3 regions of the Streptomyces sp. NPDC026538 genome follow, and region 1 is predicted to be linked to each of the others. Evidence: predicted binding sites of a transcription regulator. Region 1 holds the regulator's gene; each other region holds the start of a gene.

Region 1 (3,275 bases):
CTCGGCGTCCCCAAGGACGCCACCGAGGCCGAGATCAAGAAGGCGTACCGGAAGCTCGCCCGCGAGTTCCACCCGGACGCCAACAAGGGCAACGCCAAGGCCGAGGAGCGCTTCAAGGAGATCTCCGAGGCGAACGACGTGCTCGGTGACCCCAAGAAGCGCAAGGAGTACGACGAGGCACGCGCCCTCTTCGGCAACGGCGGCTTCCGCCCGGGGCCGGGCGCGGGCGGCGGCAACTTCAACTTCGACCTGGGCGACCTCTTCGGGGGCACCGCGCAACAGCAGGGCGGGGGCGGTTTCGGCGGGGGCTTCGGCGACGTCCTGGGGGGCCTGTTCAACCGGGGCGGCGGCGCGGGCACGCGCACCCAGCCCCGGCGCGGCCAGGACATCGAGTCCGAGGTCACGCTGAGCTTCACGGAGGCCATCGAGGGCGCCACGGTCCCGCTGCGGATGTCCTCGCAGGCCCCCTGCAAGGCCTGTTCGGGCACCGGCGACAAGAACGGCACCCCGCGGGTGTGCCCGACCTGCGTCGGCACCGGCCAGGTGGCGCGGGGATCCGGCGGCGGCTTCTCGCTCACCGACCCCTGCCCGGACTGCAAGGGCCGCGGCCTGATCGCGGAACACCCCTGCCTCGACTGCAAGGGCAGCGGGCGCGCCAAGTCGTCCCGGACCATGCAGGTCCGCATCCCCGCCGGGGTGACGGACGGCCAGCGGATCCGGCTGCGCGGCAAGGGCGCGCCGGGCGAGCGCGGCGGTCCCGCGGGCGACCTGTACGTCATGGTCCACGTCGACACCCACCCGGTGTTCGGCCGCAAGGAGGACAACCTCACGGTGACCGTCCCGGTGACCTTCACCGAGGCGGCGCTCGGCGGCGAGGTCAGGGTGCCCACCCTGGGCGGACCGCCGGTCACCCTGAAGCTGCCCCCGGGCACGCCCAACGGCCGGACCATGCGTGCCCGTGGCAAGGGTGCGGTCCGCAAGGACGGCACCCGCGGCGACCTCCTGGTCACCGTCGAGGTGAGTGTCCCGAAGGACCTGTCGGGGAATGCTCGTGACGCACTGGAGGCGTATCGCGAGGCGACCGCGGGTGAGGACCCGCGTGCCGAGCTGTTCGAGGCCGCGAAGGGAGCATGACTGAGATGGACGGCCGTCGACGCAGTGACAATTTCCGCGGGCCGTATGAACTGACCGAGGAGACCCCGGTCTACGTCATCTCGGTGGCCGCCCAGCTCTCCGGACTGCACCCGCAGACGCTGCGCCAGTACGACCGCCTGGGCCTGGTCTCCCCGGACCGCACGGCCGGGCGGGGCCGGCGCTACTCGGCCCGCGACATCGAACTGCTCCGCCAGGTGCAGGCGTTGTCGCAGGACGAGGGCATCAACCTGGCCGGCATCAAGCGCATCATCGAACTGGAGAACCAGGTCGCCGCGCTCCAGGCCCGCGTGGCCGAGATGGAAGCGGCCCTGGACGGCGCGGCGGCCGCGATGCGGCAGCGCGAAGCGGCGGTACACGCCTCGTACCGCCGTGACCTGGTCCCGTACCAGGAGGTCCAGCAGACCAGCGCGCTGGTCGTGTGGCGGCCGAAGAAGGCCAAGGACTAGCGGTACCCGCGCGAAGGGGCCCGGAGGTGGTGAACCTCCGGGCCCCTTTTGCCTGCGCTCAGAGTCAGAAGTCCCAGATGCCGTACGCCGCCGACGTGATGGCGGCCTCGGCGCCCGAGGCGTCCAGGCGGACGACGCGGTAGTAGTAGAGGCCCAGCGAGTCCCCGGACACCGTGGTGTCCATGTAGTACGCGGTGTTGCCCGTAGGGCCCTCGGACAGGGTGACGTAGGAGGCCGCGGCCGGGTCCCAGCGCTCCACCCGGTAGGCGGCGAACCGGGAGCAGTCGCCGAGGCCGGAGCTCGCGGAGCAGTTCACGTACAGCTCCGGGTAACGGTCCGCACGGATCTCGGTCTTTGTCCAGCCGGGCGGCCGGGTGTCGGGCAGGGTGACCGAGACGGTGGTGGTGTGGAAGAAGTCGGGGCCCTCGTTCTCGTACAGGTGGAAACCGTCCGCGGCGGCCACGCGGTAGACGTGGGTGGCGCCGTCGGGGACGGTCGGGCAGACAATCCCGGTGGCTGCGGAGTTCGAGGTCCAGCAGTTCTTCTTCCAGACCGTCTCGCCGGTGTCCGGGTCGGTCATGCCCTGCCATACGTAGTACTCGGTGACGTCGTCGTCAGCGGGCGGTGTCCAGGTCAGGCGGACGCCCAGGGGGACGGGTTCGGCCGTCAGGTTCTCCACCGGAGCCGGGCGCACGGTGTCCGGCGTGGTCGCCGTGGCGGCCGGACCGGGCCGCGACTCGTGGCCGTACGGGTCGATCGTCACGACCGTGTAGTCGTACGTCGTCTCGGACGCGCCGGAGACGTCCCAGCAGACGCCGTTGATCTGCCGGTCCCCGGCGTACGCGGGGGCGTCGTCGCCGGTCCAGGTCCAATACGTCTCGGGATCCGCCGGCGGCAGGTCCTGCGAGTTGTTCGGCTTGCACCCGGTCACGGTGCTGCTGACGCCGGTCGCCTTGTCGGTGCGGACGATCCGGTAGGTGAGCAGCGGCCGGTCCTCGCCGAAGGTCCACGGGTCCGCGCTGCTCCACTCGACCATCACGCCCTCGTCGAACCGGTTCGCGGTGGTCCGGAACGCGGGGACGGCCTCGGTGCGGTCCGCCATCGTCAGCGTGACCTCCACCGGGGCCGCCGCGTTGCCCTGCGCGTCCACCGAGCGCACCGCGTACCGGTAGCTGTCGGCGACCGCGAGTTGCTGGAGCGGGACGACGTCGGTGTCCTTCGTGGTGTGGACGGCGGTGCCGGTGCCGGGCAGGGCGTCGACATAGCCGCCGGTCGCCGGGTCGTACTGGAGGACCTGGTAGGAGGCGGCGCCGTCGACCGGGGACCACACCAGGTGGGGCACGCCCGAGCGGTACCCGGACCGGGCGTCGGCCGCGGTCGCCGGAGGCGTCAGGTCGCTGGTGGTGAACGTGGTGGCGGCCGAGTACACGGACCAGTTCCCGGCGGCGTCGCGGGCCCGGCCCCGGTAGGTCACCTTGCTGCCGTCGGCCGGGTAACCGGTGTCGCAGATGGCGCCCTTGGCGCCGGTGTACACGGTGGTCCAGGCGCCGGTGACGGGGTTCCGTCGCTGCATCTCGTACCACGCGATGTCCGCCGCGTTCTCCGCGGTCGTGACGAGTTCCGGGGCCGCGTAGGGCTGGTCGGACGGGCACCCGTCCATCTCGACGAACGGCG
Region 2 (3,275 bases), on a different contig from region 1:
CGGTCGCCAGGTCCTTCGCCGAGACGTGCATGATCCCGTTCGCGTCGATGTCGAAGGCGACCTCGATCTGCGGGACGCCACGCGGTGCCGGCGGCAGGCCGGTGAGGTCGAAGACGCCGAGCTTCTTGTTGTAGGCCGCGATCTCCCGTTCGCCCTGGTAGACCTGGATGCCCACCGAGGGCTGGTTGTCGGCGGCGGTCGTGAAGATCTCCGAACGCCGGGTCGGGATCGTGGTGTTGCGCTCGATCAGCTTCGTCATGATGCCGCCCTTGGTCTCGATGCCCAGGGACAGCGGGGTGACGTCCAGCAGCAGGACGTCCTTGACGTCGCCGCGGATGACGCCCGCCTGGAGGGCGGCGCCGACCGCCACCACCTCGTCCGGGTTGACGCCCTTGTGCGGGTCCTTGCCGGTGAGTTCCTTGACCAGGTCGGTGACGGCGGGCATCCGGGTCGAGCCGCCGACCAGGATCACGTGGTCGATGGCGGACAGCTCCACGCCCGCGTCCTTGACGGCCTGGTGGAACGGCTTCTTGCAGCGGTCCAGCAGGTCCGCGGTCAGCTCCTGGAACTGGGCCCGCGTCAGCTTCTCCTCCAGATGCAGCGGGCCCTCGGCGGAGGCCGTGATGTACGGCAGGTTGACCGAGGTCTCCGTGGACGAGGACAGCTCGATCTTCGCCTTCTCGGCGCCCTCGCGCAGCCGTTGCAGCGCCATCTTGTCGTAGCCGAGATCGATGCCGTACTGCCCCTTGAAGCGTTTGACCAGGTGCTCGACGACCCGCTGGTCCCAGTCGTCGCCGCCGAGGCGGGTGTCGCCGTTGGTGGCCTTGACCTCGATCACGCCGTCGCCGATCTCCAGGAGGGAGACGTCGAAAGTTCCGCCCCCGAGGTCGAAGACGAGGACCGTCTGCTCCTCGCCCCGGTCGAGGCCGTAGGCGAGCGCGGCGGCGGTCGGCTCGTTGATGATCCGCAGCACCTTCAGGCCGGCGATCTCCCCGGCCTCCTTGGTGGCCTGCCGCTGCGCGTCGTCGAAGTACGCGGGTACGGTGATCACCGCGTCGGTGACGTCCTCGCCGAGGTAGGCCTCGGTGTCCCGCTTGAGCTTCTGCAGCACCCGCGCCGACAGCTCCTGGGCCCGGTACCGCGTGCCGTCCACGCTCCCGCTCTCCGGGAACCGCCAGGCGCCGTCGCCCATGTGCCGCTTCACCGAGCGCGCGGTGCGGTCCACGTTGGTCACCGCCTGCCGCTTGGCGACCTCGCCGACCAGCACGTCCCCGTTCTTCGCGAAGGCCACCACCGACGGGGTGGTGCGCGCCCCCTCGGCGTTGGCGACGACGGTGGGCTCACCGCCCTCCAGGACGGCCACCACCGAGTTCGTCGTACCGAGGTCGATCCCTACCGCACGTGCCATGTCCGTCCCCTTCCGCCCGGCCGCTTCCCCGACTCCAGCACAAAACTTGAGCGGGCCGTTGTCAATGCCGGGTACCCCGTGAACAACGATGCCGCGCCCCCGTGACGGGGACGCGGCATCCTAAGGGGTACGACGGTCAGGCGAGCTTCGCGTCCAGGGTGATGGTGGTGCCGGCCAGGGCCTGGCTGACCGGGCAGTTCTTCTTGGCGTCCTCGGCGGCGGCGGCGAAGCCGGCCTCGTCCAGGCCGGGCACCGTGCCCTCGACGGTCAGGTGGATCCCGGTGATGCCCTCACCCGGCTGGAACTTGACGTCGGCGGTGGTCACCAGCCTGGTGGGCGGGGTACCGGCCCCGGCCAGGGCGTGCGAGAGGGCCATGGAGAAGCAGCTGGAGTGGGCGCCGGCGATCAGCTCCTCCGGGCTGGTCTTGCCGTTCGCCTCCTGGGAACGCGAGGCCCACGTGACCGGCTGCTGGCCGATACCGGAGGAGTCGAAGGTGATGACACCGTTGCCCTCGAGGAGGTTGCCTTCCCAAACGGTGTGTGCGGTGCGCGTGGTGGCCACGGTTGTTCCTTTCGGCGTACGAAGGCGAATGAACCGGTTTCGCTGCCTCCCATCCGATCACATCCGGGCTCACCGCACGCGGAAGACCGGCCCACGGGGAGTGAACGGCAGGCGACGGCCGTCGGGCACGAGGTAGGCGTGCTCGCGCCGCACCCGCAGGACGTCGCACCAGCCGTCGGTGATCACCAGGACCGGTGCGGTCGGCGGGAAGTCGTCCGCGCGCTGCAACAGGTCGATCCCGGGCTGGAGGACGGTACCGCCGCGGCCGTGCACCCGGACCCGCCCGGCGATCTCGGTCGTCGGCAGGTACCCGGCGTCGTGCGGGGCGGCGTCGCAGAACACCACACGGGCCGCCGGTACGTCCCGGGCCTCGGCGTAGGAGGCGATCGCGCCGAGGGCCTTGCCGAGCAGGGTGCGGTCCATGGAGCCGGAGGTGTCCAGGACCACGCCGAAGGTGCAGCGGGCGACCTCCTCGGGCGGGAAGTACCGGCCGGCGCGCGGGATGTCCGGGGTGGACGACTGCCGGCGGGAGGGCCGGGCGTACGACCGGACGGCTTCCGGCCGGGGCACGAACTCGTCGAACCACCGGGCCAGTCGGGCGTCCCAGGGCAGCGGCGGATGGCTGAGCGCGCGGATCTCCTCCACCAGGCCGCCGGGCAGGAACCCGCGGTCCTGCGTCTGGTGCAGGTCCAGTCCCTGGCCGAGGCCCCGGCGGTAGAACTCGTCGAGGTCGACACAGGCGCGGGGCGGCCCGAGCGGCGCGCCAAGCACGTCGCCGCGCCCCTTGCCGCGCAGGGTGGCGAGGCGCCGCATCCGGCGCAGGTCGACGGCGATCCGGTCGTACACCTCCTCCGCCGAGAGGTCCTTCAACTCCGGGTCGTGCAGCAGCCCTTCGGGCATGGTGCCGACGCGCATCTCGACCAGCCAGCCGTTGATGACGTAGTCGCAGGCGACGTTGAAGAGGTAGGGGTCACGGCCGCCGAGGCGGTCGCCGTGGCGCAGCGCGGCGTGCAGCATCTCGTGGGCGAGGACGAACCGCCACTCCTCCTCGTCCAGGGTGCGCAGCGGGTTGACGTAGATCTCGCCGGCCTCGGGGTTGACGGCGGCGATCGCGATGTCGTGGGCGCGGGCCAGTTCGGCGTCGGCGACCAGCTTGATACCGGCCGCGATCCCGCCGAGCAGCGGATAGGAGGAGACGAACCAGCTCAGCGCCTGCTCCCAGGGACGCAGCGGGGTCGGCGGCCCGGTCATGGAGGTGCGGCGGCCGCCTGCCAGGTCCATCGCCCGGGACATGGTCCGGGTCAG
Region 3 (3,275 bases), on a different contig from region 1:
TATTCGGAAAATCCTGTGAATCGCTCCCCGCGTGGCCTCGGTCATAGACAGCGACTCGCGGGACGGCGAAGGCTGGTGAGGTGAAACGGAAGGAGCGCCTCACCGTGGAACGGACCGTTGGGGCCGCGTCGACGCCCACGCCGGAGCCCGTTCTGGCGACTTCGCCGGGGACGCCTGCGGCGGGGCCGACGGGGCAGCTCCCGTCCGCTTCGCCGGGACGTCCGCCGGGTGGATCGTCCGGCTCCCTTCCGGCTGCCTCGCGCGGGCCCTTCCGTGCTGCTTCACCGGGGCCCCTTCCGGCTGCTTCGCCGGGACCGTTTCCCGCCGCGGAGGTCGCCGTCCTGCTGGACGGTGTGCCCCGCCAGCGCGGCTCGGACGGGCTCCCCGCCCCGAGGGCCCCGCGCCCCGCCCTCCGCCTCCGTCCCTGGCGGCTGCTGCCCACCCCCACCGGCGCCCCGGTCACCTTCGCCTACACGGTGATCCTGGCCCTGACCTCACTCTTCGCCGTCTACGCCGGCCCCGGCCTGCTGCACGCCGTCTACCAGGACTCCAGCACCGACGTCGCCCACCTCGTGCGCACGCCCGTCTTCGTCCTGCTGGCCAGTGCGCTGTGGGTCGCCGGCGGTCTCCTCTCCCCGTACGCCCTCGCCTTCGTGCTGGTCCTGACCGCGCTGGAGCGGCGGATAGGGGGCGCCCGGGCGATCCTCGTCTTCCTGACGGGCCATGTGCTGGCCACCCTCGCCACCGAGGTCCCGGTCGGCCTCGCGGTCCTGGTCGGCCACCTCCCCGACACCTCCCTGCACCGCCTCGACTACGGCATCAGCTTCGGCGTGGCCGCCAGCATCGGCGCCCTCTCCGGCCTGCTCGCCCCCTGGCTGCGCTGGCCCCTGCTCGCCGTGGTCGGCTACAGCCTCGTCACGGACCTCATCGCCTTCGAGGATCCGATGACCAACTGGGGCCACCTGATCTCGCTGGGCATCGGGACGGCGCTCTGGCCGGCGGTCCGGCGCTGGTACCGGGAGCGGCACCGGGCTCCGGTCCCGGCCGGTGCCACCGCCGCTTGACGCACGGGGTCGGGCCCGGCGCGCCGCCGCCGGCCGTTCGCCGGTTCCGCCACGCCCAGGGTCTGGCCCCGCTCCCGGGCCACGCCGTGCAGGCGGTCGGTGGCAGGTGCGCGGGTACGGGTCGGCGGCCAGGTCGTGGAACTCGCGGAGGAGCACGGCGACTCGCGGAAGCGAACGGCGACTCGCGGTGGAGCACGGCGAACTCGCGGAAGCGTACGGCGACTCGCGGTAGAGCACGGCGAACTCGCGGAGGGGCACCGCTCCGGCGCCTTGGGCCGTGCGGCCCCGCGGGTCACGGCCCCGTGCCCCTGATGGGGCGGGAATGCGCCCGTGCCATCCCGCTGTTTTCCCTTCGTCGGTCCCCTATCGCCAGGTCACCACCCGATCGCTCAGAGCGAACGCGGCCCTGGGAACATTCCGAGGCTCACATGCATTGAGTCGGCATAGCTCAAGTTCAATGCCGAAGGGGAGATCATGGCTTCGACGTCCGCATCACTCACCCTCCCTGTGCTGCCGCTCGACGGCGAGGTCGTGCTGCCCGGGATGGTGGTCCCGCTGGACCTCAAGGACCCCGATGTACGTGCCGCCGTGGAGGCCGCCCAGGCCGCCGCCCGTACCGAGCCCGGCAAGCCCAGGGTGCTGCTGGTGCCGCGTATCGACGGGACCTACCCGAGCACCGGTGTGCTCGGCACCGTGGAGCAGGTCGGCCGGCTGGCCGACGGTGACCCCGGTGCGCTGATCCGCGGCCGTCACCGCGTCCGCATCGGCGCCGGTACCACCGGCCCGGGTGCCGCCCTGTGGGTGGAGGGCACCCGTATCGAGGAGAGCGTCCCGGAACCGGTGCCCGGTCATGTCACCGAACTGGTCAAGGAGTACAAGGCCCTCGCCACCGCCTGGCTGCGCAAGCGCGCCGCCTGGCAGGTCGTGGACCGGGTGCAGGCCATCGACGACGTCTCCGCGCTCGCCGACAACTCGGGTTACTCGCCGTTCCTGACCACCGAGCAGAAGATCGAGCTGCTGGAGACCGCCGACCCGGTCGCCCGGCTGAAGCTCGCCACCCAGCAGCTCCGCGACCACCTCGCCGAGCAGGACGTGGCCGAGACGATCGCCAAGGACGTCCAGGAGGGCGTCGACAAGCAGCAGCGTGAGTTCCTGCTCCGCCGCCAGCTCGAAGCCGTCCGCAAGGAGCTGCGCGAGCTGAACGGCGACTCCGCGAAGGACGGCGAGGAGTCCGACGACTACCGCGCCCGCGTGGAGGCCGCCGACCTGCCGGAGAAGGTCCGCGAGGCCGCCCTCAAGGAGGTCGACAAGCTGGAGCGGTCCAGCGACCAGTCGCCCGAGGGCTCGTGGATCCGCACCTGGCTGGACACGGTGCTCGAACTGCCGTGGAACGAGCGAACCGAGGACGCCTACGACATCCAGGGCGCCAAGGCGATCCTGGACGCGGAGCACGCGGGCCTGGCGGACGTGAAGGAGCGGATCACCGAGTACCTGGCGGTGCGCAAGCGCCGCAGCGACCGGGGGCTCGGAGTCATCGGCGGCCGCCGTGGCGGTGCCGTGCTCGCCCTCGTCGGCCCGCCCGGTGTCGGCAAGACCTCGCTCGGCGAGTCGGTCGCGCACGCCATGGGCCGCAAGTTCGTCCGGGTCGCCCTCGGCGGTGTCCGGGACGAGGCCGAGATCCGTGGTCACCGGCGTACGTACGTCGGTGCGCTGCCCGGCCGGATCGTGCGGGCCATCAAGGAGGCCGGTTCGATGAACCCGGTCGTCCTGCTCGACGAGATCGACAAGGTGGGGTCCGACTTCCGGGGCGACCCGGCGGCCGCCCTGCTCGAAGTCCTCGACCCAGCGCAGAACCACACCTTCCGCGACCACTACCTGGAAGTGGAACTCGACCTGTCCGACGTCGTCTTCCTGGCCACCGCCAACGTCCTGGAGGCCATCCCGGAGGCCCTGCTCGACCGTATGGAGCTGGTCCGCCTGGACGGCTACACCGAGGACGAGAAGGTCGTCATCGCCCGAGACCACCTGCTTCCGCGCCAGCTGGAGCGGGCCGGGCTCGCCAAGGACGAGGTGATCCTCGACGAGAGCGCGCTGCGCAGGCTCGCCGGCGAGTACACCCGCGAGGCGGGCGTCCGCACCCTGGAGCGGTCGATCGCCCGGCTGCTGCGCAAGGTCGCGGCCCAGCATGAACTGGGCGAGCGGGAGCTGCCG

What was found. Region 1 encodes HspR, which represses chaperone genes until heat shock. Its sites were predicted from a motif close to TTGAGNNNNNNNNNCTCAA; they were not measured.
Region 2: dnaK (molecular chaperone DnaK) is a predicted target of HspR. The motif match lies at 1,455-1,473, and genes of this name have one in related genera.
Region 3: lon (endopeptidase La) is a predicted target of HspR. The motif match lies at 1,498-1,516, and genes of this name have one in related genera.

The regions. Positions count from the first base shown of each region.
Region 1 covers NZ_JBVHQG010000003.1:608,125-611,399, forward strand. The annotation lists gene dnaJ (molecular chaperone DnaJ) at 1-1,134, shown strand, start outside; gene ACZ4N4_RS15855 (heat shock protein transcriptional repressor HspR) at 1,140-1,601, shown strand; gene ACZ4N4_RS15860 (PA14 domain-containing protein) at 1,666-3,275, opposite strand, start outside.
Region 2 covers NZ_JBVHQG010000002.1:287,257-290,531, forward strand. The annotation lists gene dnaK (molecular chaperone DnaK) at 1-1,408, opposite strand, end outside; gene ACZ4N4_RS08200 (OsmC family peroxiredoxin) at 1,545-1,970, opposite strand; gene ACZ4N4_RS08205 (vWA domain-containing protein) at 2,040-3,275, opposite strand, start outside.
Region 3 covers NZ_JBVHQG010000005.1:654,712-657,986, forward strand. The annotation lists gene ACZ4N4_RS23440 (rhomboid-like protein) at 345-1,064, shown strand; gene lon (endopeptidase La) at 1,539-3,275, shown strand, end outside.